Regions from separate parts of the Streptomyces sp. P3 genome, predicted to be linked through region 2. Evidence: riboswitches for the same ligand, from Rfam matches in the RefSeq annotation. Region 2 holds a riboswitch; each other region holds the start of a gene.
What was found. Region 2 has a riboswitch for thiamine pyrophosphate ahead of C6376_RS01215 (thiamine ABC transporter substrate binding subunit). Riboswitches for the same ligand answer to the same signal wherever they lie in the genome.
Positions count from the first base shown of each region.

Region 1: another riboswitch for thiamine pyrophosphate. It lies ahead of thiC (phosphomethylpyrimidine synthase ThiC); the one in region 2 lies ahead of C6376_RS01215 (thiamine ABC transporter substrate binding subunit).
Region 3: another riboswitch for thiamine pyrophosphate. It lies ahead of thiO (glycine oxidase ThiO); the one in region 2 lies ahead of C6376_RS01215 (thiamine ABC transporter substrate binding subunit).

Region 1 covers NZ_CP028369.1:2,085,736-2,087,992, reverse strand. Annotated here, with positions in the region: gene C6376_RS09290 (YibE/F family protein) at 1-66, opposite strand, end outside; TPP riboswitch at 586-774, shown strand; gene thiC (phosphomethylpyrimidine synthase ThiC) at 767-2,257, shown strand, end outside.
Region 2 covers NZ_CP028369.1:319,557-321,813, reverse strand. Annotated here, with positions in the region: gene rlmN (23S rRNA (adenine(2503)-C(2))-methyltransferase RlmN) at 181-1,287, shown strand; TPP riboswitch at 1,324-1,431, shown strand; gene C6376_RS01215 (thiamine ABC transporter substrate binding subunit) at 1,512-2,257, shown strand, end outside.
Region 3 covers NZ_CP028369.1:4,130,671-4,132,927, forward strand. Annotated here, with positions in the region: gene thiS (sulfur carrier protein ThiS) at 1-156, opposite strand, end outside; gene thiO (glycine oxidase ThiO) at 165-1,328, opposite strand; TPP riboswitch at 1,326-1,437, opposite strand; gene C6376_RS18535 (hypothetical protein) at 1,490-1,840, shown strand; gene C6376_RS18540 (NAD(P)/FAD-dependent oxidoreductase) at 1,936-2,257, shown strand, end outside.

The DNA of each region.
Region 1 (2,257 bases), 1.8 Mb from region 2:
CCCGTACCCGGACGGCTGTCCCTGCGGGTTGCCCCGCTCGGGTCGGGCGTGTCCGTACCCGGCCACGTGTGCGCGGTCCTGGTCGTAGCCGCTTGTGGGGCGGGAGCCGGTGGGTTGCCCGGAACCCGCCCCGGCCGCGGCCTGTGCCGGCCGGTTCGCCTGTCCGTCCCCGCGACCCTGCGCAGAAGCGCCGCCGGGAACCCGGTCCTGGCCGCCCGGAGCCGCACCACGACCCTGACGGCCCTGGCGGCGCAGACCGCTCAGCCCCCCCAACCCGCCGGCGTATCCCGGAGAATGATCTGGGCCGGAGCCGTGGGTGCGCTCGTGAAAGTGACCGCTGCCGACACCGGTGTCCATGCCGTCGTCGACACCGCGGTCTTCTCCGGGGCCGCGTGCGGGGCCTTGTTCGAAGCCGCTGGTGGCACCGGTGCCCGGGCCACCGCCGGGACCGTTTCCGGCGGCAGGCCGGCGGGGCGGCTCAGGCGGTGGGTACGGGGGCTGGTGTGTCGTCACCGCCCGATCATCGCAAGAACGAAAGAGGCCCACTGTTCACCGCGCCACATAAGCCGCTAGCGTGGAGCCACCTTTTGCACACGCGGGAGCTCGGAGCACCGGGCTGAGAGGACGCTGACCTCCGTCTTCGCGATGTTTCACGTGAAACGTCTCTCAAATCGAGTGATGTTTCCCATGAGCGTCGGGAGACGGTAGCCGCTGCGTCGACCGCCGAACCTGTTACCGGGTAATGCCGGCGTAGGGAGTAGGTCTCATGACCAACAAGGACGCACGCACGCCTGCCTCCATGCAGGACGTCACCAACGAGAACGCGGTCGACGTCAACGCGGAGGGCGGGAGGTCCATCGGTTGGCACAAGGGATACGTCGAGGGCGATCGCCCCGACCTCCGGGTGCCGGTCCGACAGGTGCACCTCACCAACGGCCGGTCGGTCACGCTGTACGACACGTCCGGCCCATACACCGATCCGCTCGTCGAGACGGACGTGCGCAGGGGATTGTTGCCGCTGCGGGAGAACTGGATCATCTCGCGGGGCGACACCGAGGAGTACGCGGGCCGTCCCGTTCGTCCCGAGGACGACGGCATCAAGCACACCTCGCCGCGTGGGGGCCTGCGCAACCTCGACGCGGTGTTCCCGGGCAGGCCGCGTCTGCCGCGCCGTGGACGGGACGGCAAGGCCGTCACCCAGCTCGCTTATGCGCGCCGTGGGGAGATCACCCCCGAGATGGAGTTCGTGGCGATACGGGAGAACGTCTCTCCCGAGGTGGTACGCGACGAGATAGCGGCGGGCCGGGCCGTGCTGCCGGCCAACGTCAACCACCCGGAGATCGAGCCGATGATCATCGGCAAACGATTCCTGGTTAAGGTCAACGCCAACATCGGCAACTCGGCGGTGACGTCCTCCATCGAGGAGGAGGTCGAGAAGATGACCTGGGCGACCCGCTGGGGCGCCGACACGGTCATGGATCTGTCGACCGGGCGCAACATCCACACCACTCGCGAATGGGTGCTGCGCAACTCCCCCGTCCCCATCGGCACGGTGCCGCTGTATCAGGCGCTGGAGAAGGTCGACGGCCGTGCCGAGGAGCTGACCTGGGACATCTACAAGGACACGGTCATCGAGCAGGCCGAGCAGGGCGTGGACTACATGACGGTCCACGCGGGCGTCCGTCTCCCGTACGTCCCGCTCACGGCCAACCGCAAGACCGGCATCGTGTCGCGCGGTGGCTCGATCATGGCCGCCTGGTGCCTCGCCCACCACAAGGAGTCGTTCCTCTACGAGAACTTCGAGGAACTCTGCGAGATCCTCGCCGCCTACGACGTCACCTACTCGCTGGGCGACGGGCTGCGGCCGGGGTCCATCGCGGACGCCAACGACGAGGCGCAGTTCGCCGAGTTGAGGACGCTCGGGGAACTCAACAGGATCGCCAAGCGTTTCCATGTACAGACGATGATCGAAGGCCCGGGGCATGTCCCGATGCACAAGATCAAGGAGAACATCGACCTTCAGCAGGAGATCTGTGATGAAGCTCCGTTCTATACGCTCGGCCCGCTGACGACGGACGTTGCGCCCGCGTACGACCACATCACCTCCGGTATCGGCGCCGCGATGATCGCCTGGTGGGGCACGGCCATGCTCTGCTACGTCACACCCAAGGAACATCTCGGTCTGCCCAACCGCGATGACGTCAAGACCGGTGTCATCACCTACAAGATCGCCGCCCACGCCGCCGACCTCGCCAAG
Region 2 (2,257 bases):
CCGGAGTGACGGGCGGTGGCGTCGCTGTCCGGGCACGGCCGGTCAGGGGCCGGCTGAGTCCCGGGGCCGTTCCTGAGCCGTCCGAAGCCGACCGACGCCGACAGACGTCACCGAGGGGTGACCACCCCCACCCCCCTCTGGCCTGGGCCCCCGGAGATGATCTGCGACACTGGTCGTGTTATGCCTAAGCCCGGAGAACTCACATTCGTCGCCCCCCGCGGAGCTCAGAAGCCGCCGCGGCATCTTGCCGATCTCTCGCCCGCCGAGCGGAAGGAGGCCGTGGCGGAGGTCGGGGAGAAGCCCTTTCGTGCCAAGCAGCTGTCGCAGCACTACTTCGCGCGCTACGCGCACGACCCGGCGGAGTGGACCGACATCCCCGCCGGTTCCCGCGAGAAGCTGCGCGAGGCGCTGTTGCCGGACCTGATGTCGGTCGTGCGGCACCTGTCGACGGACCAGGGGACCACGCGCAAGACGCTGTGGCGGCTGTTCGACGGCACGCTCGTGGAGTCGGTGCTGATGCGGTACCCGGACCGGGTGACCATGTGCATCAGCTCGCAGGCCGGATGCGGGATGAACTGCCCGTTCTGCGCGACCGGGCAGGCGGGGCTCGACCGGAACCTGTCCACCGCCGAGATCGTGCACCAGATCGTCGACGGGATGCGGGCGCTGCGCGACGGGGAGGTTCCCGGCGGGCCGGCGCGGCTGTCGAACATCGTCTTCATGGGGATGGGCGAGCCGCTCGCCAACTACAAGCGGGTCGTCAACGCCATCCGCGCGCTGACCGACCCGGCACCCGACGGGCTCGGGCTCTCCCAGCGGGGGATCACCGTGTCGACCGTCGGTCTCGTGCCGGCCATCCACCGGTTCGTCGACGAGGGCTTCAAGTGCCGGCTCGCGATCTCCCTGCACGCCCCTGACGACGAGCTGCGCGACACGCTCGTCCCCGTGAACACGCGGTGGAAGGTGCGCGAGGTACTGGACGCCGGGTTCGAGTACACCGAGCGCTCCGGCCGCCGGCTGTCCATCGAGTACGCGCTGATCAGGGACATCAACGACCAGGCCTGGCGTGGCGACCGGCTCGGCCGGCTGCTGCGCGGCAAGCCCGTGCACGTCAACCTGATCCCGCTGAACCCGACCCCGGGCTCGAAGTGGACGGCGTCCCGGCCCGAGGACGAGAAGGCGTTCGTCGAGGCGATCGCCGCCCACGGGGTGCCGGTCACCGTCCGGGACACCCGTGGTCAGGAGATCGACGGCGCCTGTGGTCAGCTCGCGGCCACGGAGAGGTAATCTGGCCACATCACATCGTCAGATTCGGACATCTTCATATTCCGACAGGGGAGCGCCACAGCGCTGAGAGTGCGGCAACCGGGCCGCAGACCCTCTGAACCTCGCCCAGGTCATTCTGGGTAGGAAGTTCGGTCATCACTCGAGCTGTTGCGCCCTGCCCGGTGTCCCGCGTGGACACCGGGCAGGGCCGCGTCTCTTCCTGGTCCAGCCCAGGAGGAAAACCAGTGCAGAACAAGACCTTCGTCGCCGCGGCCGTCGGGCTCGGCCTGGTCGCGCTCTCCGCGTGCGGGTCGTCGACGGACGCGACGGGCACGGCGGCGGAATCCAAGACCGTCACCCTCGTCAGCCACAACTCGTGGGCCGTCTCCAAGAGCGTGCTGGCCGACTTCGAGAAGCAGTCCGGCTACCGGGTGAAGGTCCTCAAGGACGGCGACGCCGGGCAGGCCGTCAACAAGGCGATCCTCACCAAGGACCACCCGCAGGGCGACGTCTTCTTCGGCATCGACAACACCCTTCTCTCCCGCGCCCTCGACAACGGGCTGTTCCAGCCGTACGAGGCGAAGGGGCTGGACCAGGTCGGCACCCCGTACCAGCTGGACGCCGGCAAGCACCGCGTGACGCCCATCGACTTCGGCGACATCTGCGTCAACTACGACAAGGCGTACTTCACCGAGCACGAGCTGGCACCGCCGGCCACCTTCGACGACCTGGTCAAGCCCGCGTACAAGGACCTCCTCGTCACCGAGAACGCCTCCACCTCCTCGCCCGGTCTCGGCTTCGTGCTCGGCACGGCCGCGCAGTACGGCGACACGGGCTGGGAGGGCTACTGGAAGAAGCTCAAGGCGAACGGGGTGAAGGTCGTCGACAGCTGGGACCAGGCCTACACCGTGGAGTTCTCCGGGTCCGCCGGCGGCAAGAAGGCCAAGGGCGACCGTCCGCTCGTCGTCTCCTACGCCTCCTCGCCGCCCGC
Region 3 (2,257 bases), 3.8 Mb from region 2:
GGACAGCGCCGTCGACGGCCACTGCGCGCGCGGGACGACGGTCTCGTTGAGCGCGGCGGCCACCCCGGAGGCGGCGGGCGTCAGGGACCGGACGACGCCGTCGAGGGCGGTGCCGGCGGCGAACTCCCGCCGCTCGCCGTTGACCGAGATGTGCACACGGGCGTTCACGCGGGCTGCTCCAGGAGTGCGGCGGCGCCGAAACGCCGCGGAGTGAAGGGGCGGGCCTCGTCCGGCAGCTCCCCGGTGACCAGGGCCTGCGCCATCGCGTCACCGGTCACCGGCGTCAGCAGGACGCCGTTGCGGTAGTGCCCGGTGGCCAGCAGCAGCCCGGGCAGCTCCGTCGGCCCGAGCAGCGGCGCGTTGTCCGGGGACCCCGGCCGCAGACCCGCACGTGTCTCGGTGAGCGGCAGCTCGGTGATGCCCGGGACCAGCTCGTGGGCGTCGCGCAGCAACTCGTACACGCCCCCCGCCGTCACCGTCGTGTCCCAGCCCAGCTCCTCGCTGGTCGCGCCCACCACCAGTTCGCCGTTCTCCCGGGGGACCAGGTAGACCTGGCTGCCGCGGACCACGGCCCGCACGGTCCGGTTCAGGAACGGCGCGCACCGCGCCGGCACGGCCAGCCGCAGCACCTGCCCCTTGACGGGCCGCACGGCGGGCAGCACGTCCTGCGGGACGCCCGCGAGCCGCCCGCTCAGACTGCCGCCGGCGAGCACCACCTGCCCCGCCGCCGCCGCGCCGTCCTGCAGGACGGCCCCCGTCGCCCGGTCGCCCACGACCGTCAGACGCTCCGCCCAGGTGCGATGGAAGACGACGCCCGCGCGCTCGCAGGCGGCCGTCAGGGCCAGGGCCAGCCGTCGCGGATCGACCTGGTGGTCGCCGTCCGCCCGCAGTCCGCCGCGCACCCCCGGCGCGAGCATCGGCTCCAGACGCCGGCACTCGCGCCCGGACAGCCATTCCGACTCCAGCCCCGACTGCCGTTGCAGGGCGTGCAGTTCGCGCAGGTGGGTGCGGTCGTCGGCGTCCAGCGCGACCGCGAGCGTGCCGCAGCGCCGGTAGCCGACGCCGAGGCCGGTCAGCTCCGTCAGCTCCGCCGCGAAGTCCGGATAGCGGCGGGCCGAGGCGAGGTTGAGACCGAGCAGGGTCTGCTCGCCGTAGTGCAGTTCCGTGACGGCGGCCAGCATCCCGGCGGCCACCTGGGCGGCCCCGCCGCCCGGCTCCGGGTCCACCACCGCCGTCGTGAGGCCGCGCTGCGCGGCCCGCCAGGCGGTGACCAGCCCGATGATCCCGCCCCCGATGACGAGGACGTCTGATGTGCGTGGAGACGGCATGGGCGTCCAGCCCCTCCCTTCGCCGGCATGACCCGGATCAGGTTCGTACGGTCGGAGGCCGCCAGCCTCCCTCTCAGCCCGGTGCGTCCGGGCTCCCGCGAGTGCTCTACGTTGGCCACCCTAGCCCGCCGCGACACGCCTCAGTAAGGGAGCCCCCGCCCATGGCACGCTCGCTCGACGGTCTCGTCCTCGCCCCCGTGGCCGACCAGGCCCCCGGGCAGGTCGGCCCGCGCACCCGCTTCGCCTACCACGAGCGGGACGGGGCGGTGTGGGCCGAGTACGCGGGCGGCGACGTCGTGCGCGGGCGTCTGGTGGGCACCCGCGAGGGGGACCGGCTCGACTTCCGGTACGTCCAGCTGGGGCACGACGGGACGACCTCCTCGGGGCACTGCGTGTCGACGGTCGTGGAGCTGCCCGACGGCCGGCTGCGCCTCGCCGAGACCTGGGAGTGGGAGTCGCAGGCGGGCCACGGCACCAGCGTCGTGGAGCAGATCCCGGACGAAGAGGAGTAAACCGCCCGCGAAGCACGGGACGCCCCTCGCGGTGTGGAGCAGGTCACCGAGCAGGGCGGCTGACTGACAAAACGTCAGGTGTCTATGGTGATCGGGTGAGCGAGCAGAGGCAGGAAGAGGGCCGGTCCGGGGCGCGGAGCGTGGTCGTCGTCGGCGCGGGCATGGCCGGGGTCCAGACCGCGGTCGCCCTGCGCGAACAGGGCTTCGACGGAGCCGTCACCCTGATCGGCGCGGAACCGCACCAGCCCTACGACCGGCCGCCGCTGTCCAAGGCGGTGCTGCTCGGCAAGGCCGAGAACTCCGCCTTCGACGTCGACTTCGAGGGCCTAGGCATCCGGCTGGAGCTCGGCCGCGAGGTCCTCGGCCTGCGGCCCGCCGACCACGAGCTGGACACCGGACGCGGGCCCGTCCCCTACG